One region of the Promicromonospora xylanilytica genome, then DNA from elsewhere that is predicted to be linked to it. Evidence: predicted binding sites of a transcription regulator. Region 1 holds the regulator's gene; each other region holds the start of a gene.
The links. Region 1 encodes LexA, which represses DNA repair genes until DNA is damaged. Its sites were predicted from a motif close to TCGAACANNTGTTCGA; they were not measured.

Region 1 (9,569 bases):
TCGACCCGGACGACATCGAACGCAGGATCCGGCGGAGCCTCGCCGACCGGCGGCTGGTTCGGAGCGCCATGGCCGCCACAGGGACGGTCTGGGCCTACGACCCGTCACCGGGGATCTTCACCCAGTACTGGCGAGAGACCTAGGAACGCGAATGTCGCTCGTGCGGCTCTCCTGGGAGCCCAGGACTCGGTGAGCATCGCACCGGCTTCCTCCCGGTGCCACATGAGTACGACGAAGGCCGCCGACCTGGTCGTTCACCAGGTCGGCGGCCCCTACCACCGAGGCTCAGCCGCTCTTGCGGCGGAACATCTTCTGCACGGGGCCGGTCGTCTCCGAACCGTGCACCGCACCGGTATTCACGTCGCCCGCGGCGGTCCGGTGCCGGGCCGCGTTCTTGCGGTCCAGCGCCTCCTTGAACTTCGCCTTGGCGTCCGAGCTCGGCGCCGTCGCCACCTTGGGCTCCTCGGCGCCCTGGGTCTCGGCCGCCTCGGCCGCCTCGGTAGTGGGCTTCTCGTCCGTCACACCGATCACCTCCTCTTGTTCCGGGGGTCCCTCGATCGGGTCCGTCGTCCGCTCAGCCTGCACTACGGCACACGTGGGTGCCAACATTTTTCGCGGGCGACCCCGGCCTGGGCACGCCGGCGCCCATACGGCCGCCCGTGCGCCGTCAGGCCTGCGCGGCGGCCCGCTCGGCACGCTCGGCACGGAGCGAGGTGATCGCGCTCTCGAAGTCCTCGAGCGAGTCGAACGACTGGTAGACGCTCGCGAACCGGAGATAGGCCACCTCGTCGAGCTCCCGCAGGGGGCCGAGGATCGCGAGACCCACCTCGTACGCGTCGATCTCGGCGCTGCCGTTGCTGCGAAGGGTCTCCTCGACGCGCTGGGCCAGGATGGCGAGGTCGTCATCGCTCACCGGCCGCCCCTGGCACGCCTTGCGCACGCCCGCGGCGACCTTGTCGCGGCTGAACGGCTCGGTGGCGCCGGAGCGCTTGACCACGGACAGGCTGGCGGTCTCGACGGTGGTGAACCGGCGGTTGCAGTTCGGGCACTGCCGTCGGCGCCGGATCGACAGGCCGTCGTCGGCGGTCCGTGAGTCCACTACGCGCGAGTCGGCGTGGCGACAGAACGGGCAGTGCATGCTCACTCCTGCGTGGGTCGACCACGGACCGGAGGCCTCCGGTCGCGTCCCGACGGTAAGCGGGCAAACCACCCTCATGCAACATCGCCGCAGCATTTGACGACGAATCGAGGCCTCCGGTCACTCCTTGGGAAGGAGCAACAGCTCTCCGACCCGTAGAGCGCCCGACGACATCTGGTTCAGCTCCTGGAGCCGCCCGACGGCGTGCCGCACGTCCTCACCAGGCTCCGCGATCTCTCGGGCGAAGCCCCAGAGGGTCTCCCCCGGCTGCACCGCGTGCACCCGGACCTCCGTCGGTTCGCCAGGGGCGCTCGCCACCGCCGTGGCACCCCAGGTGATCATCGGCGCGAGCAGGAGCATGGCCAGCAGCACGAGCGCCACCCGGCCTCGCCGGGTGAGCCGCAGGCCTGCCACGCCGAGCCGGTCCGCGATCGTTCGCGCCCGGGCCGGCGGATACGCCCGGTGCACTACCGGTCCGGCCGCCGGCGCGAGCGCCCGGCCGTACGTCGGCGCGTACGCCTGCCCATACGTCGGGGTGTACTGCCGCAACGGGATCACGTCCCCCATGGCCCCTCCTCGAAGAGTGACTGAGTTCTTGCCGTTCATACAAACGTTCGTCGAACGCCCGTACCATTGTGTAGCACGGGACACCGTCGATGTCGAGACACGCTCGAACATTCGTTTGAGCCGAGCGGGTTTGTGATCTAGAGTGGGTCGCGCAGAGGAGAACATTTGTCGGAACGGGAGGGGCACGGGCATGACGGGACGGGACGGGACCAGCGACACGAGAGCCGTCGACACGGCACTCTCGGGCGTCGCCACGCTGGACGCGCCGGGCGACAAGGCGGTCGCCGACGTGCACGCGATCTCACCGACGGACCGCCTCACCGAGCGGCAGCGCCTCGTGCTGGACACGATCCGGCAGTCGTTCGAGACGCGGGGCTACCCGCCGTCGATGCGCGAGATCGGCGAGGCGGTCGGGCTGGCCAGCCCGTCGAGCGTCAAGCACCAGCTCCAGATGCTCGAGAAGAAGGGCTTTCTGCGTCGCGACCCGAACCGACCGCGTGCGATGGAGCTCGTCGAGCCCCTGGCGGACCAGGTCGACAAGCCGAGCCGCGGCGAGATCCACTGGCCCGAGCCGCGGCGTAGCGGCCAGGTCCACTGGGGCGGCTCGGTACCTGACGACGCGAGCACCCCGCCGCCGTCGTACGTGCCGCTGGTCGGCCGGATCGCGGCCGGTGGCCCCATCCTGGCCGAGCAGGTCGTGGAGGACGTCTTTCCGCTCCCCCGTCAGCTGGTCGGCGACGGCGAGCTGTTCCTCCTCAAGGTCGCCGGCGACTCGATGGTCGACGCGGCGATCTGCGACGGGGACTGGGTCGTCGTGCGGCGCCAGAACGTCGCCGAGCAGGGTGAGATCGTCGCGGCCATGATCGATGGCGAGGCGACGGTCAAGACGTTCAAGCAGACGGACGGGCACGTGTTCCTGCTGCCCCAGAACCCCGCCTACGAACCCATCCCGGGCGACGAGGCTCAGGTTCTGGGCCGCGTGGTCGCGGTCCTGCGCAGCCTCTAGGGCTGCACAGCCGATGGAGAACGGGGTGGTGTTCCTGCTGGGTCCACAGCAGGAACACCACCCCGTTCTCGCCGCCCGGGCACGCCCCTAGAAGCCGAAGCGCTTCTGGACCGCTCGCACGCTGTCCGCCGAGGCGCGCAGGCCCGTCAGCTCGTCGTCGGACAGCGGGACCCGCACGTTGTCGGTGACCCCGCGCCGGTCGACGCGGGACGGCACGGACAGACAGACGTCACCGATGCCGTGATAGTCGTCCAGCAACGACGACACCGGCATGATCCGGCGTTCGTCCTTGAGGACCGCCTCGATGATGCGGGTCGCGGCCAGGCCGACGGCGTAGTTGGTCGCCCCCTTGCCCGCGATGATCCGGTAGGCCGAGTCGACCACCTCGCGGTGCACCTCCGCGCGCACGGCGGCGTCGATCGGCGGCCTGTCGCCGAGCGGCACCCAGTCCAGCAACGGGACGCCGCCGATCGTGGCGGAGCTCCACAGCGCGATCTCGGAGTCGCCGTGCTCCCCGGCGATGTACGCGTGCACGTTCCCGACGGCCACACCGCAGCGCTCGGCGAGGACGACGCGCAGCCGCGAGGAGTCCAGGACGGTACCGCTGCCGAACAGTCGCTCCCGCGGCAGGCCGGAGATCTGGAGGGCCGCGTAGGTCACCACGTCCACGGGATTGGTCACCATCAGATACGTGGCGTCGGGCGCCACCTCCACCAACCCCGGCAGGATCTGGTGCATCAGCCCGATGGTCGCCTCGGCGAGGTCGGTTCGGGTCTGCCCGGGCTTCTGCTTCGCCCCGGCGGTCACGACGACGACGTCCGCCCCCGCGCAGACCGCCACGTCGTCGGAGCCCTCGACCTGCGCCTGCGACGTGAACATCAGGCCGTGCCGCAGGTCGAGCACCTCCGCCTCGACCTTGGCCCGGTTCACGTCGTGCAGGGCGATCGTGCGGGCCGAACCTCGGGTGAGTGCCGCGAAGGCGAGGGTCGAACCGACCGCCCCCGCGCCCACGACGGCCAGCTTGGTGGTACGGGAACCTGACGGCTCCGTGTCCTGGACGTCCGGGTGGGCTGCCATGTGTTCCAGGCTATGTGTCGAGCCGGGCGAGCGCGGCGCGAACGAGTGCTGGATCCGTGGTGGGCCAGAACCCGGGCATCGACCGGGTCAGGAACGACGCGTACCGCGCGGTCGCGAGCCGCGGGTCCAGGACCGCGACCACCCCGCGGTCGTCCATGCTCCGCACGAGACGCCCGGCCCCCTGTGCGAGCAGCAGCGCGGCGTGCTGTGCGGACACCGCCATGAACCCGTTGCCCCCGGCCTGCTCGACGGCCCGGGCTCGGGCCGCCTTGACCGGGTCGTCGGGGCGGGGGAACGGGATGCGGTCGATGAGCACGAGCTGGCACGACGGCCCCGGCACGTCGACGCCCTGCCACAGCGACAGCGTGCCGAACAGGCAGGCGGTCGGGTCGTCGGCGAACTGGCGCACGAGCGTGGGCAGCTGGTCGTCGCCCTGCGCCAGGATCGGGAAGTCCAGCCGCTCCCGCATCGCCTCGGCGGCCGCGTTGGCCGCACGCCGGGACGAGAAGAGGCCGAGCGTACGGCCGCCCGCCGCCGTGATGAGCTCGGCGATCTCGTCGAGCTGTGCCTCCGTCGTGGGCTCGCGGCCGGGCGCCGGCAGGTGCCGCGCCGTGTACAGGATGCCCTGGCGCGGGTAGTCGAACGGGCTGCCCGCGTCCAGTCCCCGCCACGGCGGGGCGTCCTCGCCCTTGAGGCCCAGCGTGCCCGCCACCGGCTCGAACGTGCCGCCCAGCGCCAGAGTCGCCGACGTGAAGACGCCGGTCGCCTCGCCCAGCAGGTGCGTGCGGATCAGGCCGGCGACGTGGAGCGGTGCCGCGTGCAGGCGGGTCACGTTGTCGCCGAACCCGCCCCAGCCGTTGTCGGGGCGCGAGCACCACAGCACGTCGGCGCTCGTGTCCTGGAACGCCATGCGCTCGGCCGTCTCGAACAGCTGGAGCATCGCCCCCTGCGCCATCTTGAGCCCCGGCTCGGGCTGGCCCTGGGCCTGGCCCTTTCCGCCGGCGGTGTCCGGCTTGAGCGTGCTCAGCACCTCGCGCGCCGCGTCCCGCACCGCGCCGACGGCCGTCCGCAGCTCGTCCGGCAGGCCGGTGGGGAACCGCTCGGCCGGCGCCGTGACGAGCAGGGTCCCGAGGGCCTGCGCCGCCTGGTCGAGGGCGTCGGTGTTGGTGCCCGCGTGCCGGCGGGCCAGCCGTGCGGCGTTCTCCACCGAGGCCATGGACAGGTCCACCGTGGCCGACGACGTCACCCGGTCCGTGAGCTCGTGCGCCTCGTCGACCACCACGACGTCGTGCTCAGGGAGCACCCCGGGGCTGCCCGTCGCCGCGATGCCCAGCATCGCGTGGTTGGTGACCACCACGTCCGCGTCCCGCGAGATGGCGCGCGCCCTGTCCGGGAAGCACTCGGCGAGCATGGGGCACTTGCCGCCCAGGCACTCCATGGCGGTCACGGAGACCTGGCGCCAGGCCCGGTCGGGCACGCCGGGCACCAGGTCGTCACGGTCACCCGTCTCCGTCTCCCCCGCCCACTCGTGCAGCCGGCGGACGTGGTCGGCGAGCGTCGCACCGTCGTCCTTGCGCCGCCCGCGCGCCCCGCCGGACGCCGCGGGCTCTTCCGTGCGCGGGTGGTCCTCGCCGCCGGGCAGGTCGAACAGCGTGGGCTCGTCAGCGGGGTACCCGCCCCCGATCTTGTGCACGCACAAGTAGTTGTGCCAGCCCTTGAGCAGCGCGATGCGCGGCTCGCGCGGGAGCAGCGGCGCCACCGCCTTCGCCACCAGCGGGAGGTCGCGCGTGATGACCTGGCGCTGCAGGGCGAGCGTCGCGGTCGAGATGATCACCTTGCTCTGCGCGGCCACGGCGTGCCGGACGGCGGGCACCAGGTAACCGAGCGACTTACCGGTACCGGTGCCCGCCTGGACGAGCAGGTGCTCGCCCTTCTCGATCGCCTCGCCGACCGCCACCGCCATCCGGTGCTGGCCGTCCCGGCGCCCACCGCCGAGCTCACCGACCGCGAGGTCGAGCAGCTCCTCGACGTCGGGAATCGGCTCGTCGGAGGCGGGTGCGGCAGGTGCGTCGGGAAGGCTGGTCACACTCTCGATCCTAGGCGCGACCACCGACACGCACCCCATGTCGTCCACAGGGACAGGACGCCGCCCGGAGTGCTATCCCTTGACCGCCCCGCCCAGTCCGGCGCCGCTCAGGAACAGGCGTTGGAAGGCGAGGAAGAGCGCGATCGGCAGCACCGTCGAGATCGCGAGCGCCGCGAGGAACACGTCGAGCTCCAGGTAGGGGGCGATGGCGGGCAGCCGGACGGACAGCGGCTGGTTGGCCGGGTCGGGGAGCACGAGCAGCGGCCAGAGGTAGTCCTTCCAGGCGGCGATGACGGCGAACACCGAGACGACGCCGAGGATCGGCCTGGACATCGGCAGCACGATGCTCCACAGCAGCCGGAACGGTCCGGCGCCGTCGACCCGGGCGGCCTCGAAGATCTCCCGCGGCAGGCCGTCGAAGAACCGTTTGACCAGCAGCACGTTGAACGCGCTGGCGCCCATGGGCAGCCAGACGGCCCAGAACGTGTTGAGCAGGCTCACGTGCACGATGGGCACGTCGAGGATGGTCAGGTACAGCGGCACGAGGAGCACGACGGACGGCACGAAGAGCGTCGCCAGGACGAGCCCGAAGATGGCGTTGCCGTACCGGGGGCGCAGGACCGAGAGCACGTAGCCGCCGGTGGTGGCGACCAGGATCTGGAAGAACCAGGCTCCGACGGCCAGGATCAGGGTGTTGACGAAGTAGTGGTCGATCTCGGCCCGGGTCCAGGCGGTGGCGAGGTTGGCCCAGTCGACGCCGGTGGGGAACAGCCCCAGCGGCTCGCGCAGGGTCTCCTGGGTCGGGGTGACCGCCGCCTTCGCGAGCCAGAGGACGGGCCCGAGCCCGACGACGACCAGGGCGACCAGCAGTCCGCCCTGCAGCACCCCGAGGGAGTTCCGTACGCTGGGCCGCCGCCTGTCGTGGGACGAGACGATGCCGCGTTCGAGGGTGGCTGCCATGTCAGCTGCTCCAGGGTCGGGTCACGCGGAAGTACACCGCGGAGAGGACGGCGAGGACGCCGGCGAGCATCAGGCTCAGGGCGGTCGCGGCCCCGTAGTTGCCGCCGAGGCTGCTCCCGAACGCGTAGTCGTAGATCAGCATCAGGATCGTGAGGGTGGCGTTGTTGGGTCCTCCGCCGGTGAAGAGGAAGGGTTCGAGGAACACCTGCGAGGTGCCGATGATCTGCAGGATCAGGGTGATGAACAGGACGCCGCGCAACTGGGGCAGGGTGACGTGCCAGATCTTGCGCCACACCCCTGCGCCGTCCACCTCGGCGGCCTCGTAGAGCTCGGTGCGTACCCCGACGAGCGCGGCGAGGTAGATGATGACCGTGCCGCCCGCCGCCGCCCAGGTCGCCTCGAGCACGAGGGACGGCATGGCGCTGGAGGCGTCCTGCAGCCAGGGGTACGGGCCGAGGCCCACCCAGCCGGCGATGGTGTTGAACACGCCGGTGTCGGACGCGTCGTAGAAGAACTTCCACAGGAGCACCGCCACGACGGGCGGCACGACGACGGGCAGGTACGCCAGGGCGGAGAACAGGCCCCGCATCCGCCGCACCTCGCTCATCAGCACGGCGGCGGCCAGGGGAATCGGGTACCCGAAGACGAGGGCGAGGACGGCGAACCAGAGCGTGTTCGCGACGGCCTTGCCCAGGAGCGGGTCCTGCAGCACGTACGCGAAGTTGTCGAGCCCCACGAACACGGGGGCCGTGACCAGGTTGGTCTCCTGGACGCTCATGACCAGGGCTCGCCCGATCGGGAACCAGGAGAACACGCCGAACACCAGGATCATCGGCAGGGCGATGACGAGGGTGCTCAGGCCGCCGTCGCGCAGCCATTCCCTGGGCGCGCGGCGGCCGCGCCTGCGGGGCACGGACGACGACGGCGGGGTGGCCGCCGTCGTCGTCCGGATCGGGCTGGACAGGGTGGTCATCGTCAGCCGCGGTCGAGCAGGCCCTGGACCTGGGTCTGGGCGTCGGCGAGCAGTGCGTCGACGTCGGCGTCCTCGTCGGTGAGCACCGCCTGGACCACGGGGTCGAGCGCCGCGTACACGTCCTGGGTGGCGACGGCGGGCTCGGGGACGACGGGCTGGTCGAACATCTCGTCGGTCATGGGCGCGAAGTTCTCCAGCGGGACGTTGACGAGGTCCTTGATCCAGCTCTGCTGCTCCTCGTAGGTCGCGCGGTCGAAGATCGGCAGGGCCGGGGCGCCGACGGGCTGGTCGGTCTCTGCGGCGACCTCGGCCTCCGCGACGGCGGCCTCCTGGTCGGTCAGCTTGGAGATGTAGTAGAAGTCGATCCACTTCACGGCCGCCGCCTGCTCGGCCTCGGAAGCCGCCGAGCTCACGGCGGCGAGCGTGCCTCCGCCGAGCGTGCCCGCGTCGTCGCCCTCCAGCGGGAGCACCGTCACCCCGTACTCGTCCGGATTCATCTGGTTCTGGGTGAACAGGTTGGGGTAGTTGGCGCCGCCCGAGACGTACATGCCGATCTTGCCGGCGGCGAAGTCCTGGTTGATGGTGCCCCAGTCGTACAGGAAGCTGGACCCCATGGAGTCGTCCTCCCAGCGCATCTCCCGCAGCATCTCCAGCGCCGCGACCGTCGCGTCGTTGTCGACGGTGGCGGTCGCCGCCTCGCCCTCGCCCTCGACCATGCGGCCGCCGAGCGCGTAGGTCTCGGTGGTGAGGATCCAGCCACCCGTGTTGCTCTGCGTCATGTGCGCGTAGCCGGCCTGGCCGGTCTCGTCCGAGATGACCTTGGCCGCCTCGCGCACCTCGTCCCACGTGGCGGGCGGGTTGTCGGGGTCGAGCCCGGCCTCCTCGAAGAGCCGGCGGTTGTAGTGCAGGCCCTGGTTGTAGGCGGCGATCGGCACGGCCCACATGGCGCCGTCGGCGTCCTGGCCCGCAGCGGCGATCGTGGGGTTGAACTGGTCCGCGTAGGGCAGCTCGGCCACGAGCTCGCTGACGTCGGCGATCTGCTGCTGCTCGATGAGGGCCCGGCCGTCGGTGAACGGGATCGGGAAGACGTCGGGCAGGGTGCCGCCCGCCAGCTCGGCGGCGAACGTCGTGCCGGACCAGGTGAACTCCTTGGTCTCCACCTGGATGTCCGGGTTGTCCTTCTCGAACTGCGCGATGCGCTCGTCGAAAGCGTCGATGGCCGGCTGCTCGAGCCCTGCGTCGATGGAGACCTGGATGGTCACCGGGCCGGTCGGCTCGTCGGACGCTTCCGACGACGAGCCGCATGCGGTGAGCGTTCCCACGACGGTCAGGACGCCCACCAGGGCGAACGCCGGTCGCTTCTGTGCTGACTTCATTGTCACTCCTTGTGTTCTGTGCCGCTGGGACGGCCACTGGGGAAAAGCACTGCTTCGGGTTCGGAAAGGCTGAGGACGGGCAGGGCGGGGTCGGCCGAGCCGGATGTCAGTGCGGCAGATCGAGCCAGACGGCGGTGTCCGGGCCGACGGCGCCGTCGACGGGACCGCTCGCCAGGAGCACCGTGGCCCCTGCGGACAGCGGGACTGGATCCGTCCCGAGGTTGACGACGCAGGCGAAGCCCGCGCCGCGGGTGAACGCGAGGACGTCGTCCCCCGCGGTGCCGAGGGCGAGGTCGAGCCACGCGAGCTCCTCGGTGTGCAGTGCGCCGAGGTCGCGCCGCAGGTGCAGCGCCCGGCGGTAGAGGCTGAGCATCGACCCCGGGTCG
Region 2 (9,569 bases), on a different contig from region 1:
GGGTCTCGACGAGAACGTCGTGAACTTCGTGCCGAACTACGACAACAAGCTCACCCAGCCGGAGGTGCTCCCTGCCGCGATCCCGAACCTGCTGGTCAACGGGGCGTCCGGCATCGCGGTCGGCATGGCCACGAACATGGCGCCGCACAACCTCGTCGAGGTCGTCTCCGCCGCACAGCACCTGATCAAGAACCCCGAGGCAACGCTCGAGGACCTGCAGCGGTTCGTGCCGGGTCCGGACCTGCCCACGGGTGGCAAGATCGTCGGGCTCGAGGGCGTACGGGACGCGTACCGCACCGGCCGGGGCAGCTTCCGCACCCGTGCCACGGCGCGGATCGAGAACGTGACCCCGCGCCGCAAGGGCATCGTCGTCACGGAGCTGCCGTACCTCGTGGGGCCGGAGAAGGTGATCGAGAAGATCGCCGACGGCGTCAAGGCGAAGCGCATCCAGGGCATCACCAACGTGCAGGACCTCACTGACCGCACGCACGGGATGCGCCTGGTCATCGAGGTCAAGACGGGGTTCGACCCGGACGCCGTGCTGGAGCAGCTGTACCGCGTGACGCCGCTCGAGGACTCGTTCGGCATCAACAACGTGGCCCTCGTGGACGGCCAGCCGCGCACCCTCGGCCTGCTCGAGATGCTGCGGGTCTGGGTGGACCACCGCATCTCCGTGGTTCGGCGCCGGTCGCAGCACCGCCTGGACAAGCGCCTCGAGCGGCTGCACCTGGTGGACGGCCTGCTCGTCGCGATCCTCGACATCGACGAGGTCATCCAGGTGATCCGGTCGTCCGACGACGCCGCCATCGCCAGGGACCGGCTGCGTGAGATCTTCGACCTGTCCGAGCCCCAGGCCACCTACATCCTGGACCTGCAGCTGCGGCGCCTGACGAGGTTCTCGCGCGTCGAGCTCGAGAAGGAGGCGGAGGAGCTCCGCCGCGAGATCGCCGAGCTGGAGCAGATCCTCGGTGACGAGAAGCTCCTGCGCCGTGTCGTCAGCACCGAGATGGGCGAGGTGGCCAAGACCTACGGCACGCCGCGCCGCACCGTGCTGCTGGACGCGGCGGGCGGGTCGGTCGGTTCCGTCGCCGTCGCCCCGGCGAACGGGCGCAAGAAGACCGTCGAGCCCATCGACCTGCAGATCAAGGACCTCCCCACGCGCGTGCTGCTGTCGGCGACGGGCCTGCTGGCCCGGCTGCCGGACGACGCCCCGGTCGTCCGTACCGGCAACCGTGCCGCACACGACGCCATGCGGGGCGACGCCGCGGCCACGACCCGTGGCCAGGTCGGGCTCGTGACGTCGGCCGGCCGCATGCTGCGGGTCTCCGTGCTGGACCTGCCCTCGCTGCCCCCCACCGACGGCGCGCCGTCCCTGTCGGGCGGCATCCCCGTGAGCGAGCTCGTGGAGCTGGAGCACGGCGAGGTGGTGCGGACCGTCACCGCGCTCGGCCCGGACGCGCCGACCATCGCCGTCGGCACCGCCCAGGGCGTCGTCAAGCGTGTCGCGCCGTCGGACGCCCCGGCCAAGGGCGACGAGTGGCCGGTGATCGCCCTCAAGGAGGGGGACACCGTGGTGGGCGCCGCCGTCGTGTCCGACGACGACGAGCTGGTCTTCCTGGCCGATGACTCGTCGCTGCTGCACTTCCCGGCCTCCGCGGTACGGCCGCAGGGCCGCGCGGCGGGCGGCATGACGGGCATCAAGCTCGCGGCCGACCGCCGGGTGGTGTTCTTCGGCGCGGTCCCGGCCGGGGTCGACGCCACGGTCGTGACCATCGCCGGGGCGGGCGACGCGCTGCCGGGGATCGAGGCGGGCGCGGGCAAGGTGACCCCGTTCGCGCTGTACCCGGGCAAGGGCCGCGCGACGGGCGGTGTGCGGTCGCAGCGGCTGCTGAAGGGCGAGGACGGTCTCATCCTGGCCTGGGTGGGTGCCGCTCCCCCGCGTGCGCTCGGTGCCGGTGGCCAGCCTGTCGACCTGCCCGACGTGGACGAGCGGCGCGACGGGTCCGGGACCCCGATCTCGGTGCCGGTCGCGGTGATCGGCTGACCCGTTCCGGCCGTGGTGTCGATTCCGGCGTGGCTCGCCCGTCCAAGGCGTGTCAACATTCCCCGAAAGAGGAGCTGGACATGACCGACACCTGGATGTTCCTGATCCGCGAGACCGACTGGGACTCCGACGCCTACCTACCGGAGAACCAGAAGGCCAACGAGCAGCAGTTCTCCGAGGACATGGCGGCGCACCAACGCTTCGCCGAGGCGGTGGCCGAGCTCGGGGCGAAGATCACCGGCAGCAACGCCCTGCAGAACAGCAGGTACGGCGGATGGGTCACGCCTGGCGAGGGTGGTGGCGAACCGGTCTACACGGACGCGCCGTTCACCGACACCAACGAGGTGATCACCGGCTACTACGAGGTCGAGTGCGACGAGGCCACCGCACGGAAGATCGCGGGACTGGTCCCCAGCACGAACGTGGTCGAGTGGCGCAAGGTCATGCGCTTCGGTTCCTAAGAGGCAGCAGGACCGCTCGGTGCCGATCGACCCAGCGGCGTTCCGCACCGCCTGGCCCCAGGTGGTGCGGTCGCTCGCCGTGGCCACCCGCAGCCTGGACAGCGGTGAGGAGTACGCCGCGGAGGCGTTCGCGCGGGCGGCGGCCCAGCCGGACGGCGTGATCGAGGACCTGGTCGGGTGGTGCGTCCAGGTCGGGCGCCGGACCTGGCTCGACGCGGTACGGCACCAGGCGGTCTTCAGGCGGATCCAGCCCCAGCTCGCGCGCCCGGAGGTGGTCGCAACGGACACGCCGACCGCGCCGGGCGACGATCTCGACGACCGTCTCGCGCTGCTCTTCGTCGCCTGCGACGACGCCCTCGCCTCCGGCGCGCAGCTGGTCCTGGCGATGCGGGTGGTCTGCGGCCTCACGATCCGGCAGATCGCGGGACACCTCGGGATCGCTGACGCTACGGCCGCCGCACGCCTCACGCGGGCCAAGACCTCGCTGGCCCGCGCCCGCGGCGAGTTCGCGGTGCCCGACGGCGCGGCGCGGGACGCCCGCCTGCCCGTCGTGCTGGCCTGCGTCGCCGGCCTGTTCACGGTGGGCCAGCGCGATGCTCCGGCGCCCACCGACGTCACGCAGGACCCCGCCCGCGACGCGCTCACACTCGCCGAGGCACTTGTCGCCCAGTACCCGGACGATCCCGAGGCGCTCGGCCTGCGTGCCGTGTGCCGCCTCGGCCTGGCCCGGCGTCCCGGCCGCGTGCGCGACGGCGTCGCGCTGCCCCTCGACGAGGTGGACCGGTCGGCATGGGACCAGCGTCTGTTGTCCGCCGGCCTGGCCGACGCCACGGCGGCGATCGCCCGCACGCGCTCCCCGCGTACACCGGGCCGGTTCGCGCTGGAGGCCGCGATCTCCGGCGTGCACGCGACCACCATCGATGCGGAGGACACGGACTGGGCGCGACTCGCCCAGCTCTATGACGCGCTCCTGCGGACATGGCCGTCGCCGGCGACCCGCGTGGCCCGACTCGTCGTGCTGGGCCGGCTCGCGATGCGCGACGGCGGTGACCTCGGGCCGGTCGAGCGCGAGCTCGAGGAGCTGGTCGCCGACGGGCCGGCGTACGCCGCCCGTGACGCCAGCCTCGCCCTGGCGGACCTGGCCCGCCGCACCGGTCGGACCGACGACGCGGCGGCCCGGTACCGCGAGCTGCTGGACGTCCTTCCGGCCGGCCCGCTGCGCGAGTTCTGCCGCCGGCATGCCGGATAGCCCCGGAGGTCGCGAGTCAGAACGGTGGGTCGCTCCGCTCAACGTCCGCGCCGGGAGCCGCTGCCGGCGCGGAGGTGGTGTAGCTGCGGGGCAGCAGCCGTCGGCCGGTGAGGGCGCGCAGAGCGAGGTCACCGCTGGTGTCGGGATCGACCCGGTCGAGATCGACGTGGGGGTCCAGTACGGTCGGCGGCCTTTCGTGGCGTCGTCCGGTGGGCGTGGTCCAGGTCGTGACCCCCGTGCCGGGGTCGCGCACGACACCCCAGCCCGCATGCGTCTTCAGCAGGTGGTGCTTGCGGCACAGGGCGTGCAGGTTCGTCGCCCGGGTCTGCCCTGGGGTGCCGGGTGGCAGCGTGGCCGGGTCGAGATCGTGGTCGAACGGGATGATGTGGTCCAGGTCGTCCCAGACGGCGGGCCTGTCGCAGCCGAAGAGGAACGTGCAGGTCTCGTCCCGTGCCTGCACGGCGGCGCTCAGCACCTTGCCGGGCCGGTAGGTGGTCGTGGAGTAGTCGGTCAGGATCCCGGTGCTCGGGTCCGTGAGAAGGCGCTGCCAGGTCGCGTCGGTCGCGACGGCGCGGGCGACGTCAGCGGGGATCGGACCGAACCCGCGCAGCTCGCCCGGTGCGTCGTCCAGGCCGAGCAGCGTGCCGGCCGAGACGGTGACCCGCACCACGGGACGGGTCGGAGTGACCCGCACAGGCCGCACCACTTCTTGCACGACGTGCTGTACGACCGGCGCCCGGCCTCCGCAGGAGCACACCGGTCCGGTCTCGCTGTCGGCACCGGCCTGGTTGTCGGCGCCGTTCGGGTTGTCGGCGCCGTTCGGGTTGTCGGCACCGTTCGGGTTGTCGGCACCGTTCGGGTCCGGTCGCCTGTCCGTGCCCGACTGCGGGGAGGCACCCGTGCCTGTCCCGGGGCTCGTGTCCGTGTCCGTGCCGTGGATCGTGCTCGTGTCCGCGTCCGTCCCGGGGCTCGTGTCCGCGTCCGTGTCCGCGTACCGGTCGGCCGGCAGGAGACGGCCGGTGACGATCCCGGTCAAGGAGTCGGCACGGAGCTGGCCCAGCGTGCGTTCCTCACCCACGGCGTGCCGCAGCTGGTGGGCCATGTCGTCCACGACGTTCCAGACCGCGGCGGCGTCCACGGCCGGCAGGTAGGCCGACAGCCAGCCCATGTCGTTCTCCGCCCGGTCCAGCTGCACGCCGCGTCGCTGGGCCGCCGCTCTGGCGGTCTCCGCGGCGCCGTGACGGGACTTGGCGAACGCGAGCATCCGGTCCCGCAGCCACCGCCACGTGCGGCGCGGCGCGTGGGGCAGGAACCGGGCGATCGCCTCCGCCCGCTCGGCCACCGTCAGCTGGGAGGCGCTGCGCAGCAGTGTGTGAGCCTTGCGCACGTCGATCCGCCCCGAGGTCAGGGCACTGATGACTGCTGGATGCTGAGCACCGCTCTCGGCACGCACGACCACCTCGGTAGCCTCCGGCTCGGTCACCACCAGCTCACTGGTGACCTGGCCGACCAGGGAGTTGTGTGCGAGCGGGTGCGACTCCCTCGCGGCGCGTTCCGCCACGATCTGGGCCTGCAGACCGGCGGCCCACGACTGCAGTCGGGCGCACGCGGTGACCAGGTCGCCCAGGGCGTCGTCGGGCAGGTCGGCCAGCGGACCGTCGCCCGCGGCGCCGGCTCCCAGGTTGTCGTCCGCGTCGACCGCCTCGGCGACGACACGTGCCAGGCGCGAGCCCGGTGCACCGGTCAGGGCCTGGCGCAGGACGTCGACCGGCCAGAACGGCACCGGCACGGCGTCGGGCGGCTCGTTCTCGAACGGGCCGCCGGGCGGCACCATGACACCGGGCGGCACCGTGGCGCCGCTCGTGGCCGTGTTCTGCCTGGTTCCCATGCCTGCCCACCCCCTCGGCCGATGATCGGTAGACGTACCATCTCTGCGGACGTCTGTTCGACCCTAGCCTCCACCACTGACATCCGCCCGGCCGTCTGCTGTCCGCAGAAACAAGCCGCACCGAGCTGCTGCCCGCCGTGTCGACCCCATGGCCGCGGGAGCCCTGGCCGCGCTGCCCGCGGCACCGCCGACCAGGCTCGGCAGCGCTCGGCACCCACCCGCATGCCGCCCGGGGATGTCGGTGTCCGGTGGTTTACTCCACCTCATGAACGACGACTCGACCTACGAGTTCTCCACCGACCCCGCCCGGATCGACCCCGCTCGGGTGCACCAGCTCGTCTCGCGGCACACCTACTGGGCCGAGGGCCGCACGCGCGAGGTGATGGACGCCGCCATCGCGGGTTCCCGCCCCTACGGCGTCTTCCACGGCGGCACGGGCGAGCAGGTGGCGTTCGCGCGCGTCGTGACGGACGGCGCGACGTTCGCCTGGCTCGCCGACGTGATCGTCGACCCGCGGCTACGCGGCCGCGGGATCGGCAAGCTGCTGGTCGGGGGCATCGTCGCCGACCTCGAGCCGCTCGGCCTCCGCCGTACGGTGCTCGTGACGGCCGACGCCCACGGGCTCTACGAGCAGTTCGGCTGGGAACCGGTCGACGAGGCGTACCGGTGGATGGAACGCCGGGGGTCGAGCCCCTCGAGCACCAGCACCAGCACCAGCACCAGCACCAAGGAGGTCAGCGCATGAGCATCTCCGTCGAGGTCGGTGACCTCACCCACGTCGCGACGGACGCCGTCGTCAACGCGGCGAACTCCCTGCTCCTGGGCGGCGGCGGGGTCGACGGCGCCATCCACGCGGCGGCGGGGCCGCGCCTGCTCGAAGCGTGCCGGCGGCTGCGGAAGACCTCTCACCGGGACGGCCTGGACGTCGGCGATGCCGTCGCCACCCCGGCGTTCGACCTGCCGGCGGCGTGGGTGATCCACACCGTCGGACCGAACCTGCACCGCGGCCAGGACGATCCCGCCCTGCTCGCGTCGTGCTTCGCGCGGTCGCTCGACGTGGCCGCTGAGCTCGACGTCCGCTCGGTCGCCTTCCCTGCCGTGAGCGCGGGCGCCTACGGCTGGCCGGTGCGGGACGTCGCCCGGATCGCCGTCACGACCTGCCGCGGCTGGCTCGCCGAGCACCCGGAGGCCAGCCCGGACGAGGTGCGGTTCGTGGTCCTCGACGAGCGGGCACGGGACATCTTCGAGACGGCACTGCACGCCGGGTGACGGGCGGTCGTCCTGGACGATGCGGCGCGGCGCCTCGATACCGTCGAGCACCGGCACCTGCACGTCCCGGCGCAGGTGACTCAGCTCGTGAGCAGCTTGCGCAGCTCCGCCGGCGTCGTGGCGAGCGCGGCGGCGCCGGCGGCCTCCAGCTCGCCGGGTGCCGCGTAGCCCCAGGTCACGCCGATGGTCGGTACGTCGTGGTGGGCGGCGGCGTGCACGTCGTGCTCGCGGTCGCCCACCATGACCACCTGGCCGGGGTCCGCGCCGAGAGCCACGGCGTGCGCCAGGGCTCGCTCGACCACCACCTCCTTGCCCTCGACCAGGCCCGCTGCCTCGCCCGCCGCGCCGTGCACGCCGTCGAGCCCGCCGGTCAGGTACACGTCGAGCCCGAAGTGCTCCACGATCTGCCGCGCGTAGTGCTCCGGCTTGGCCGTGGCGACCAGGAGGGTCACTCCCTCCTCGCGCAGCTCCGCGAGCGCCTCGGGAAATCCGGGGACCACGGAGTTGTCGAACATGCCGTGCACCTCGAAGTCGCGCCGGTAGGCGGCGATCGTGGTGGCGGCGTCGGCGTCGGACAGGCCGATGGCGGTCATGCTCGCCCCGAGCGGCGGGCCCACGAAGGTGCGCAGCACCTCGTCGCCGGGGACGGCGAAGCCCGCGTCGGCGAACCCGACGCGCAGGGACGCGATGATGCCGGGGGCGGAGTCGGTGAGGGTGCCGTCGAGGTCGAGCAGGACGTGCGTGGCGCGGGTGGGGAGCGAGAGGGTCACCGGACGAGCGTGCCACACGTTCAGTGGTGCCCCGCGTGGGTGTCCGCGGCGGCGTCGCGCCCGTGGTCCGGCGGTGTCCCCGCCTGCTGCCCCGGTTCGACGACGACGAACTGGCCCATCATCCCCTCGTCCTCGTGGAGCAGCATGTGGCAGTGGTACATGTACGGCACGTCGGGGTCGGTGTAGTCGTCGAACCGCATGAGCAGCCGGTAGGTGCGCTGCGGTTCGAGGTAGACGGTGTCCTTGGGCCCGGCGAGCTCGGGCGGTGGGGCGTCGCCGTCGACGGACAGGACGCGGAACTGCACGTCGTGCACGTGGAAGCTGTGCGGCATGGGCACGGTGCTGCGCACCTCCCAGATCTCGGTGCTGCCCTCGGTGACGACCTCGTCGATGCGCCCCATGTCCATGCGGCGGCCGTTGATCCTGCGGTCGTCGAGCTCGAAGGTGCGGGTCACGGCGGCGTCCGCCTCGTGGGGTGTGTCCTGGTGCGCGTGGGCCGAGGTGTCCCAGGCGGGCTCCGGCGACGGCGCGAGGTCGTCGGCGGCCCGCAGCTCGAGCACGTCGAACGCGTCGTTGGCCCCCATCGCGAACGGGACGACGACGCCACCCAGGTCGGCCTCGAACGAGTGCAGGCGGGTGGTGTCGCCGGGCTGCAGCCGCACGACCACCTCGGCGCGCTCGCCGGGTGCGAGCCGCACGTGGTCGAGCCGGACCGGGGCGTCCAGCAGCCCGCCGTCGGTGGCGACGAGGTCCATCTCCCGGTCGGCGAAGCCGAGCTGGTAGGTGCGGGCCGTAGACCCGTTGAGCAGGCGCAGCCGTACGCGCTCGGTGGTCACCTCGTGGTACGCGCCGATGGTGCCGTTCGTCATGACGACGTCGCCGAGGGTGCCGGGTTCGCTGCCGTCGTCCGAGAGCTCGAGCTGCCCGTTCTCGTCGAGGACCTTGTCCTGCACGATCACCGGGACGTCGTCGACGCCGTAGGTGTGCGGCAGGTCGGCGGCGCGGGAGGCGTCGTCGTCCAGGAGGAACAGGCCGGCCAGACCGCGGTAGACGTGCTTCTCGGTGGCGCCGTGGGGGTGCGGGTGGTACCAGAGCGTGGCGGCCGGCTGGTCGATCCGCCAGGTGGGGCGCCAGGTGGCTCCGGGCTCGACCGCCTGGTGGGGCCCGCCGTCCATCGTGGGGGGCAGGTGCATGCCGTGCCAGTGCACGCTGGTCGGTTCGTCGAGGTCGTTCGCCACCTCGACGGCCACGCGCTCGCCGCGTTCGGCGCGCAGGGTGGGGCCGAGGTAGGCGCCGTCGAAGCCCCACGTCCGGGTCGCGGTACCGGGCCGGAACTCGGTCTCGCCCTCCTGCGCCGTGAGCGAGAAGACGCGCGTCCCGTCCACGACCTCCGACGGCGCCAGCGGCGGGACGGCCAGCTCGTTCGTGAACTCGGTCCGGTCGACCGAGGTGACCGAGCCGGGCACGAGCGCGCACCCGGCGACGGCGAGCACGACCGTCGCCGCGCCGGCGACGAGCCCGGCAACGCGCTTCACCGGTCCACCCCCAGCAGCCGCTGCACCCCTGCGGCCGCCAGGCCCGCCAGCGCTCCCCACATCGCGTCGAACAGCAGCGCGGGGACGATGGTCCACAGCGGCCCGCCGCCCGGGCCACCGGCGCCGCCGAGCACGGGCACCAGCAGCGCGACGACGTGGGCGACGAGCCCGTAGGCCACCCCTGTGAGCGTGAGCGTGAGCACCGGACGGGGCACGCGGCCCAGGCCGACCACCCCGATCCAGACGACGGCGGTGATGCCGATGATGGTCAGCGCCCGGGGTGCGCCGGTGCCGAGCGCCCCGGTGAGGCCGGCCAGCGGCCAGAGCAGGGCCAGTGTGGCCAGGCCCCCGAC
Region 3 (9,569 bases), on a different contig from region 1:
CCACCGGTCTCGGTGAACACCGGGCCACCACCCGTGAGCAGCCCGGACAGCGACGTTGTACCGGCCGTGCCCGTGGCGCCGACCGCGCCCGTGCTGGTGGTGCCAGTCGTGCTGGTCGTGCCAGTCGTGCTGGTCGTGCTGGTCGTGCTGGTCGTGCTGGTCGTGCTGGTCGTGCTGGTCGTGCTGGTCGTGCCAGCCGTGCCCGTGGTGCCAGCCGTGCCGGTGGCGCCAGTGGTGCCGGTTGGGGCTCGGCGTGTGGTCGTGTGCCCGCAGGTCACGCAGAGGCCGTCGCGGGTGCGGGTGACCTGGGTCTCCAGCTCGGTCCAGGACACCGTGACATGTAGGTGCGGGGCGATCGCCGCCCCCGGCGAGGCCTGGTTCGTGTCCAGCACGACGCGGGCCACATCCGCCAGGGCTTGCGCCCGCCGCTGCCCCGTGGTGCGGGTGTCCTCCGCGGCCGGGGCACCCATCACCGCGGTCAGCGCGCTCTGGACCAGCAGTCCGTGTTCGTCGGTGAGGAAACCAGCCACGTGATACCCACCCAACGTCTTGGACAGGTCCAGGAACTCACCCCGGGCCGCCTTGTCGTCCTCCACCTCGTCGGTATCCGGGTCCGTCACCGACGCGAACCTGCGCGCCACCACCCGGAACTGATCCGCGTTCAGCACGTTCGCCTCCCGCAGGACCAGACCCTCACCCGTCACCAGCGTCCCGTCAGCGACCGCGTCCTGCAGCACCCGGGTGACCACCGCACGCGTGCGGGACCCGTCCGGGTCATCCACGGGGAAGTCGACGGGCACGGTCTGCACGAACTGTTCCGGCGTCGTCGCCTCTCCGGTACGGGTATCGATCAGCCACGCCAACGCATCCGTACGCGTCTCACTGGTCGGGGCGACCTGCGTCAACACCCGGACATGATCCACACCCACGGTTCCCGCGACCAGGCGTTCCCGGGTCACCGGCAGTGCGGTTGCCAGACGACGGGCGATCAGCATGTCCTTACGCGCCGTCCCAGCCGAGACACCCTCACGGACACGGAGCCAGGACGCGAACGTACGCGCCATCCCGCCCGACCGCCACGAACCTTCCGCCTCGATCCTGGGCAGCACTGTGTATCGGACACCGTCCAACCGGCCGGTCACCTGCCGGATCCGGGCATGCGCGTCGACCAACCGGCCCACACTGGGTGCGTCCCACCCCTCCAACACCCCCGGGTCCGTCAGGACCGCGAGATCAGCTACCGCGGCCTCGATCCGCGCCAGCGCGTCCTCGACCGACCGAGCAGCAGGCAGAGCACCAGGCGCCGTCCCATCCGTCGGCTGACCCATCAGCACCCACCCCCTTGCCCGTCGCCTGTTCGCCGATCCCATTATCTCGAACACTCGTACGTATCGCAGGGTCAAAATAGAATCTGTGGATAACTCTTCACGACCTGGTCGGGATGCCTGACCGCCCGGAGGCTGTGGCAGTCTCAGCCGGGACCCCGGCGAACGAGGGCGATACTCACGCCGCTGAGGGCCGCCGCCGCGGCGAACGTGGCAGGTAGACCGATGGCGTCGGTGGCGAAGCCGATCGCGGGCGGTCCGCCGAGGTAGGCGATGTACCCCACGGCACTGACCCGCGCGGTCATCGTCGCGGCGTGTCCGGGCGCTGACCGGCCGGCCCGGGAGACCGCGATGGGGAAGACCGGGCCAAGGAACAGCCCGACCAGGCCCATGGCCACGACCATGACCAGCGGATGGGCGACCAGGGAGCCGAGCACCACGAGGCAGATCACGACTACGGCGACGGTCGTCAGGACCCCATGTTCCGTGAAGCGGTTCAGCACGGCGTCACCGGCCGAACGAGAGATGAACATCGCCAAGCTGAACAACGCCAGAGCGGTGGCCCCCAGGGAGGCCGGCGCTCCGAGGTCACGGGTGATCAGCAGAGCCGACCAATCGGTGACCAACCCCTCGACGAGCAGGCCGGATACCGCCAGCACCGCAATCGCCACCGGCAGGCCGAAGCGCCCGTTTCGGGCAAGGGCGGGGTCGGCGTCTTCGACCCCTCGGGCGCCGGGGTTCAAGGGTTGCGACCACAACGCCGGCGCGCACACCAATGTGAGGCCCACAAGGACGACGGTGACGGCGAGGAAGTGCTCGGTCACCGTGCCACCCCCATGCGTGGCGGCCACGCCTCCCAAGGCTCCGGCGAGCACGCCCAGGCTGTACCCACCGTGCAACCGGGACAAGACCCGGTGACCGGTGAGCTGCTGGTAGGCGATACCGGTGGTGTTCATTGCGATGTCGAGGACGCCGCTGGACGCCCCGAGCAGCATGAGCACGCCGGTCAGCTGCCATACGTCCTCGACGAGGCCGATCAAGGGCAGCGACGCGCTGAAGAGCAGCGCGGTCATCACGCAGACCGGTCCCGACCTCACCCGGTCAAGGATCCGGGCGGTGAGCAGCAGTGCGGGGACAGACCCTGCGGCGACACCGAACAGGGCAGTGCCCAATTCGCGGTCGCTGAGATCCAGAAGCTGCTTGACCTCTGGTATCCGCGGGGCCCAACTGGAGAGAACAGCCCCGTTGAGAAAGAAGACAGCCCAGAGCCGGGCGGCGAAAGAACGGTTGTGTGCCAGATGCAAGGCGACCCTCAGGCCGCCCTGACGACTGTTCGCCTTTCCCCCGGACGGTCAGGAGAGGCGGCCTGTGGCACGACAACGCTCTCACGCCACCAACGAGGCATCAAGCCCGTAGAGCGCGTGTTAGAAGGGCGGCGCCGCTGAACACCACAGCCCAGCGGCACCCCGTCAGAGCCGCACGATCGCCGCGGCGGGGTGCTCGACGGCGTCGGCCACCGAACGCACGAACCCGGCCGCGGTCGCACCGTCGCACACCCGGTGGTCGAACACGAACGACAGCTGGGCGATCTTGCGCGGCACCAGCTGGCCGTCGACCACCCACGGCCGGTCGATGATGCGGCCGAGGCCCAGGATCGCGACCTGCGGGTGGTTGATGATCGCCGCGCTGCCGTCCACCCCGAGGCTGCCGTAGTTGTTCAGGGTGAACGTGCCGGCCGTGAGCTCCTCCGGCGTCGCCCTGCCGGCTCGTGCCCGGGTCGTGAGGTCGCGCAGGGCGGTGTCGAGCTCGGTCGTCGTCATCGAGCCGGCCCCGAGCACGGCGGGCGCGACGAGCCCGAGCTCGCTTTGCACGGCGATGCCGAGGTTGATGACGTCGGGAACGACGATCTCGTCGTGCTCAGCGTCGAACCGGGCGTTGAGAACCGGGTACTCCTTGAGGCCTGCCACGACGAACCGTGCGACGTACGCGAGCAGGCCAGGCCCTGGGCCGGCCGGCGTGCGGGCGGCCTCGCGCAGTTCCCAGAGCGCCGTGGCGTCGACGTCGACCCAGACCGTCGCCTCGGGGATCTCCGCACGGCTCCGCGAGAGCACCCGGGACGCGGCCCGTTGGAAGCCGCTGAGCGGGATGCGCCGCTCGCCGGGAGCGCTCGGGACGGGCACCGCGGCGCTCGGGACGGGCGCCGCACTCGGCACGGCCCCGGGCGGAGCGGCCTGAACAGCGGGCGCGGGCGCCGCAGCAGCTGCCCGCGCGCCCTCGACGGCGGCCCACACGTCGGACCTGGTGACCACCCCGCCGGCGCCGGTGGGCCGGATCGTGTGCAGGTCCAGCCCGGCCTCGCGGGCCAGTCGCCGGACGATAGGCGAGACCACCTTGACCGGCCGGTCGTCCGGCACGGCGGCGGGGGCCACCGGCGGTGCGCCGCGCGGCCGGCGTCGGCGACCCGAGGCGGCCCGCGCCGAGGTGCCGTACCCGATGAGCACGTTGCCCGAGCCGGCCTGTTCCTCCTCGCGATAGGCCTCGGCGGCCTCCCCATCGCGCGCAACCTCCCCATCGCGCGCCGCCTCCCCATCGCGCCCGGTACCGACCTCCTCCGGTTCGATCGTGATCAGCGGCCTCCCGACCTCCACGAGCTCGCCCTCTGCCGCGTGCAGCACGCCGACCCGGCCGGCGTACGGGCTGGGTACCTCGACCACGGACTTGGCGGTCTCGACCTCGACCACCGGCTGGTCGACGGCAACGGTGTCACCCTCGGCGACCAGCCACTGCACCACCTGGGCCTCGGTCAGTCCTTCCCCGAGGTCGGGCAGGAGGAATGTCTGTGCGGTCGCGGTGCTGGTCACGCGTCCTCCCACTGGAGCTCGTCGACGGTGTCGAGGATCCGGTCGACCGACGGGAGCTGGAAGTGCTCGAGCTTCGGCGGCGGGTACGGGATGTCGAACCCGGTGACGCGGCGCACCGGTGCCGACAGCGAGTGGAAGCAGCGTTCACTCACCCGGGCCGCGATCTCGGAGGCGACGCTCGCGAAGCCCGCCGCCTCCGCGATGACGACCGCGCGGCCCGTCGACTCCACGGCCGCGCACACGGTCGCGTCGTCGAACGGCACGATCGAGCGCAGGTCGACCACCTGCAGGCTCCTGCCGTCCCCCGCGGCCACCTCGGCCGCCTCGAGCGCCACCGGCACGGCCGCCCCGTAGGCGATCAGGGTGGCGTCGGTGCCCGGCCTGCGTACGACGGCCGTACCGATGCCCGGCCCCGCGCTACCCAGGGCGACCTCGCCCTTCGCCCAGTAGAGCTTCTTCGGCTCGAGGAAGACGACCGGGTCGGGCGACGCGATCGCCTCGCGCAGCAGCGAGTACGCGTCCGCGGGGTTCGACGGCGCGACGACGTGCAGGCCAGGGGTGTGGGCGTAGTAGGACTCCGACGAGTCGCAGTGGTGCTCGACCCCGCCGATGCCGCCGGCGTACGGGATCCGGATGACCAGCGGCAGCCCCACGCGACCGCGGGTCCGGTTCCGCATCTTGGCGATGTGGCTCGCCACCTGCTCGAACGCGGGATAGGCGAAGGCGTCGAACTGCATCTCGATGACGGGACGCATGCCGTTCATGGCCAGGCCGACGGCGAAGCCCGCGATCCCCGCCTCGGCGAGCGGTGTGTCGAAGCAGCGGTCCTCCCCGAACAGAGCCGTGAGGCCGTCGGTGACCCGGAAGACGCCGCCGAGCGTGCCGACGTCCTCACCCAGCACGAGCACCGAGGGGTCCTCCGCCATGGCGTCGTGCAGGGCCCGGTTGATCGCCTGCGCCGTGCTGAGCGTCGCGCGCTCCACCGTGGTGGTCGTCATCAGCGGGTCTCCACTCTGCTCTGCGGGCCACGGCCCTGCGAGTCACGGCCCTGCGAGTCACGGCCCTGCGAGTCACGGCCCTGCTGATCCCTGCTGAGCTCGTCCCTGACCTGGGCGAGCTGTTCCTCGAGCTGGGGCGTCGGGCGGTCGTAGACGTACCGGAACAGGTCGTCGGGGTCGGGTTCGACGTCCTGGTTCAGGCCGTCCCGCATGCGGCGGGCCACCTGCTCCGCGGCCTCGCCGAAGGCCGCTGCCCGCGCGTCGTCCAGCACACCCTCGACCCGCAGGTACGCGTCCAGCCGCGCCAGCGGGTCCTTGGCCGCCCAGGCCGATACCTCGTCGTCGGCGCGGTAGCGAGTCGCGTCGTCGGCGTTGGTGTGCGCCTGCATGCGGTAGGTCAGTCCCTCGACGAGCTGTGGCCCCGCGCCGCCGCGGGCGCGCTCGACCGCTCCGGACAGGACCGACAGGAGCGCCGCGAGGTCGTTGCCGTCCACCTGTTCACCCGGGACGCCGTAGCCAACTCCCTTGTGGGCGAGGGACGGGGCCGCCGTCTGCCGGGCCAGCGGCACCGAGATCGCGTACTGGTTGTTCTGGACGAAGAAGACGACCGGCGCCCGGAAGACCGCCGCGAAGTTCAGCGCCTCGTGGAAGTCGCCCTCGCTCGTGCCGCCGTCGCCGCACATCGCCAGCACCACGACGGGCTCCCCGCGCAGGCGCGCCGCGTGCGCCACGCCCACGGCGTGCGGGAGCTGCGTGGCCAGCGGCGTCGTCAGGGGTGCGACGTGCTGCTCGTACGGGTCGTACCCGGAGTGCCAGTCGCCTTTGAGCAGGCCGAGCGTGTCGACCGGGTCGACCCCCCGCGCGGCGACGGCCGCGGTGTCCCGGTAGGTGGGAAAGAGCCAGTCGTCGGCGGTGAGCACCTGTGCCGCCGCGACCTGGCAGGCCTCCTGCCCGAACGACGACGGGTAGACCGCGAGCCGACCCTGCCGCACGAGCGCGGACGCCTGCTCGTTGAAGCGGCGGGCGGCGATCATGCCCGCGAGGCCCCGCAGCAGCGCATCGGCCGCGGGCAGGCCCTCCGCGGCCGTGGGACGGCCGTCCGGGCCGAGGAGCATGACCGGCTCCCGGGACGGGAGCATGCGATCTGGGTCACTTGCCCTGCCTGTGATGCCTGTCATATAGATATGATCGTCAAGGTTCTCTCCGGAATCCATCAACGGCGACGATCCAAGAGAACGTCCAGCAATATGCTGGTCATGCGATCCAAATGTCCACCGGCGAAGGAGCTGAGGGCGTGGCCGCAAGACAAGTGGAATCGAGTCTTGACGACGTCGACCAGCGCATCGTCGACGAGCTGCGGCAGGACGGCCGCATGTCCATGCGCACGCTGTCCGAGAAGCTGCACATCTCGCGTGCCAACGCCTACGCGCGCGTGCGCCGCCTCGAGTCGACGGGCGTCATCCGCGGCTACCGCGCGGACATCGACCCGGTGCTGGCCGGCCTGGGCACGTCGGCCTACGTCACGGTCAACCTGGAGCAGGCGGAGTGGCGCTCGGTCCGGGAGGAGCTGCGCAGGCTCCGGGGCGTGGACCACATCGGGCTGGTCGGGGGCGAGTTCGACCTCGTCCTGCTCGTCCGCGCACGGGACAACGCCGACCTGCGGCACCTGATCCTGGACCAGATCCAGGGCATGAAGGGCATCGTGAACACGCACACGCTGCTGGTGTTCGAGGAGCCGATCCCCGCCGGGCCGGGGCCGGCAGCCACGCCGTCCGGCGATGACCGCTGACCCCGCCCGGCGTCCGGTCCGCTACTGGGGCTCCTCCTGCAGGGCACGCACCTCGATCCGCGACTGCAGGGCCGCGGAGGCCCGCTCGGCCCAGCCGAGCGCGGTCTCCTGGTCCGCGACGTCGATGATCCAGAACCCGCCGACGTACTCCGGCGCGTCCACGAACGGACCAGGGACGCGCTTCGGTTCGGCGCCGGTGGCGTCGACGGTGATCGCGGTCGACGGCGGGTGCAGCCCGCCCGCGGTCACCCAGGCCCCGGACTCGGTCAGGGCGGTGTTGAAGGCGCCGACGGCGGCGAAGACCGCCTCCAGCTCCGCCGGGTCCATCTCCTTCATCGACTCCATCGTCGGTTCCTCTGCCGCGTCGTGCGGCATGGTCAGGAAGTACTGGGTCATGGGACTGCTTCCCTTCTGACTGGTTGCGCTGAATTCTGGTCGTGCGCGCGACGGCGGGCAACACCTGCCGCCGTCATGCTTCGGGAGCGAACTCCTGGATCATCACCGGCGAGGCGTGGATGCAGACCATCCGGAGCGTCCCGGTACCGGTGTTGGTGAAGCGGTGCCACGTGTCCGCCGGTGCGACGGCGGTGTCACCGGCGCGGGCGACGAAGGTCGCGTCGCCGACCACGATGGTCGCCTCGCCCTCGAGCACCGACCAGGTCTCGTCGTACGGGTGCCGGTGGAGGCTCGGGCCCCGGCCCGGGTCGTTGGTGACGAGGAAGAACGACACGTTGGCCCCGTAGGACGCACCCTCGAACCGGAGGGTGCGGCTGTCGCCGATGCGGATGCTGTCGGCGGGGATCGGTGCGGAGCTGGGCATGAGATTCCTTTCAGCGGGATCTTCGACGGGACCTACAGCGGCACCTTGAGCGGGTGTCGCGTCCTGATGGCCCCACTCTCCGCCCGACACGGCACCACTGACTACGCTTTCGACGTGGATCGAAAGTACGTGGAGTTCCGGCTCGGTTCGAGCGACATCTCGGCGGTGCGGTTCGGCATCTCCCCCGGGCACGAGCTGGTCCATGCGGTGCGGACCACCCTGCGCCCGCAGAGCGCACCGCTGCACTGGGGGTGGTTCCGCGGTCTGGACACCAGGCCGTCCGGCGAGGCCTTCCGGCTGATCGCCACGATCTGCGGCGTGGACGGCTACCTGCCCGACTTCTTGACCGCCACGCCGTCGGGCGACATGACGCCGGAGGAGGAGGCCGAACGGCTCCGCCAGGTCCCCGCCGAACGGCTCCGGTTCGACCTGGAGAAGATGGTGCTCCGCTCGACCGGCGCCAGGCAGCAGGAGATCCGCGACCTGATCGCGGCGCCCGACCGCGCCAGGACGCGGATCGTCGGGGCGTGGCAGGAGGTATGGGACACGCTGCTCGCACCCGTCTGGCCGCAGATGCTGCGCCTGCTCCGAGCGGACGTCGCGGTCCGCTCGCGGCGCAGCAGCGACGCGGGGCTCGCCGAGATGGCCGGCACCCTGCACTCGACGGTGACCTGGGCCGACGAGATCGTCCGCGTCCAGATGCGTCAGCACGAGGAGGTGGTCGACTGCGGCGGGACCGGCCTGGTGCTGGTCCCCTCGGTCATGATGGCCACCCGCGGCTGCGCCGTGCTCACCGAGCGCCCGGCCCAACCCACGATCTTCTACCCTGCGCACGGTGTGTCCGAGACCTGGCACCGCGACGGCGCCGACGCCCTCGCCGCACTCACCGCCCTGCTCGGGGCGGCCCGCGCCCGCCTCGTGCTCGAGCTCCAGCAGCCGCTTTCGACGTCCGAGTGCGCCCGGCTGACCGACCTCGCGGTGTCCACCGCGTCCCACCACCTCACCGTGCTCCGCGACGCCGGCCTGGTCGACAGCCGCCGCACCGGTGTGCGCGTGCTGCACACCCGCACGCCGCTGGGCGAGGCGCTGGCGGGCGTCCGGTAGCCGACGCGGTCGGGCTGGCCGGGCGGGTCGGGCTGGCCGGGCGGGTCGGGGGGTCGCCATCTCTGGAAGCACGACCGGACGCGGACGGCCCGAGGCGTCTCGCCCCGGGCCGCCCGCGTCCGTCACGCGTCCGTCCCGCGTCCGTCCACGAGTCGGGTCAGCGCCGCTCGCCCTTCCGGGCGACGTCGCTCTGTGCGGCGGCGCGGTTGATGTCCCGTCCCTCCTTCTCCGTCAGCACGCCGTCGCTCTCGAGCTCCGCCACCACGGTTCGTACGTGCTTGATGAACTCGCCGCGGTTGCTCCAGTCCTGCTCGTCGAGGATCCGGTCGTTGACCGTGCATCCGTCACCGGCGTCATGGTTCGGCACGCCGCTGTCCACGTCTCCCACGACCACGGTCGCGCGCTGGTCAGGATCGGTGCACGCACCCGGTCCGGCAGGGTCCCCGGGCTCGATCTCCATCCAGTTCACCCGCGCCTTGCTGTCCGGGAAGACGAGATGGAGCGGGAACGTGCCCTCCGTGGGCAGCAGGTCCACCGTCACGGTCTGCCAGGCCGCGGCGTCGTCCGCCACCACGATGCTCGCGTCGCTCCCCCGCTCGGACGAGTCGACCGCCGTCGCGCCGCCGTCCTCGTCGAACTGGTACCACGCCAGGTTCCCCCCGCCGACGTCGC

Region 2: the regulator LexA is predicted to act here: its motif matches at 5,688-5,703, upstream of ACYVK7_RS10830 (HNH endonuclease signature motif containing protein).
Region 3: the regulator LexA is predicted to act here: its motif matches at 1,375-1,390, upstream of ACYVK7_RS09225 (DUF222 domain-containing protein).

Annotation. Positions count from the first base shown of each region.
Region 1 is NZ_BAAGRP010000074.1:133,799-143,367, reverse strand. Features, by position in the region: gene betC (choline-sulfatase) at 1-143, shown strand, start outside; gene ACYVK7_RS23550 (DUF5302 domain-containing protein) at 286-522, opposite strand; gene nrdR (transcriptional regulator NrdR) at 668-1,138, opposite strand; gene ACYVK7_RS23540 (LysM peptidoglycan-binding domain-containing protein) at 1,259-1,705, opposite strand; gene lexA (transcriptional repressor LexA) at 1,896-2,711, shown strand; gene ACYVK7_RS23530 (L-lactate dehydrogenase) at 2,799-3,788, opposite strand; gene ACYVK7_RS23525 (ATP-dependent DNA helicase) at 3,799-5,913, opposite strand; gene ACYVK7_RS23520 (carbohydrate ABC transporter permease) at 5,947-6,834, opposite strand; gene ACYVK7_RS23515 (carbohydrate ABC transporter permease) at 6,836-7,807, opposite strand; gene ACYVK7_RS23510 (ABC transporter substrate-binding protein) at 7,810-9,183, opposite strand; gene ACYVK7_RS23505 (glycoside hydrolase family 13 protein) at 9,290-9,569, opposite strand, start outside.
Region 2 is NZ_BAAGRP010000007.1:668,767-678,335, forward strand. Features, by position in the region: gene ACYVK7_RS10815 (DNA gyrase/topoisomerase IV subunit A) at 1-2,044, shown strand, start outside; gene ACYVK7_RS10820 (YciI family protein) at 2,125-2,505, shown strand; gene ACYVK7_RS10825 (DUF6596 domain-containing protein) at 2,525-3,754, shown strand; gene ACYVK7_RS10830 (HNH endonuclease signature motif containing protein) at 3,771-5,642, opposite strand; gene ACYVK7_RS10835 (GNAT family N-acetyltransferase) at 5,908-6,387, shown strand; gene ACYVK7_RS10840 (O-acetyl-ADP-ribose deacetylase) at 6,384-6,911, shown strand; gene ACYVK7_RS10845 (HAD hydrolase-like protein) at 6,992-7,681, opposite strand; gene ACYVK7_RS10850 (multicopper oxidase family protein) at 7,702-9,216, opposite strand; gene ACYVK7_RS10855 (hypothetical protein) at 9,213-9,569, opposite strand, start outside.
Region 3 is NZ_BAAGRP010000007.1:313,879-323,447, forward strand. Features, by position in the region: gene ACYVK7_RS09225 (DUF222 domain-containing protein) at 1-1,370, opposite strand, end outside; gene ACYVK7_RS09230 (MFS transporter) at 1,472-2,629, opposite strand; gene ACYVK7_RS09235 (dihydrolipoamide acetyltransferase family protein) at 2,795-4,186, opposite strand; gene ACYVK7_RS09240 (alpha-ketoacid dehydrogenase subunit beta) at 4,183-5,184, opposite strand; gene ACYVK7_RS09245 (thiamine pyrophosphate-dependent dehydrogenase E1 component subunit alpha) at 5,184-6,323, opposite strand; gene ACYVK7_RS09250 (Lrp/AsnC family transcriptional regulator) at 6,479-6,973, shown strand; gene ACYVK7_RS09255 (YciI family protein) at 6,995-7,369, opposite strand; gene ACYVK7_RS09260 (cupin domain-containing protein) at 7,443-7,793, opposite strand; gene ACYVK7_RS09265 (ArsR/SmtB family transcription factor) at 7,908-8,897, shown strand; gene ACYVK7_RS09270 (ThuA domain-containing protein) at 9,055-9,569, opposite strand, start outside.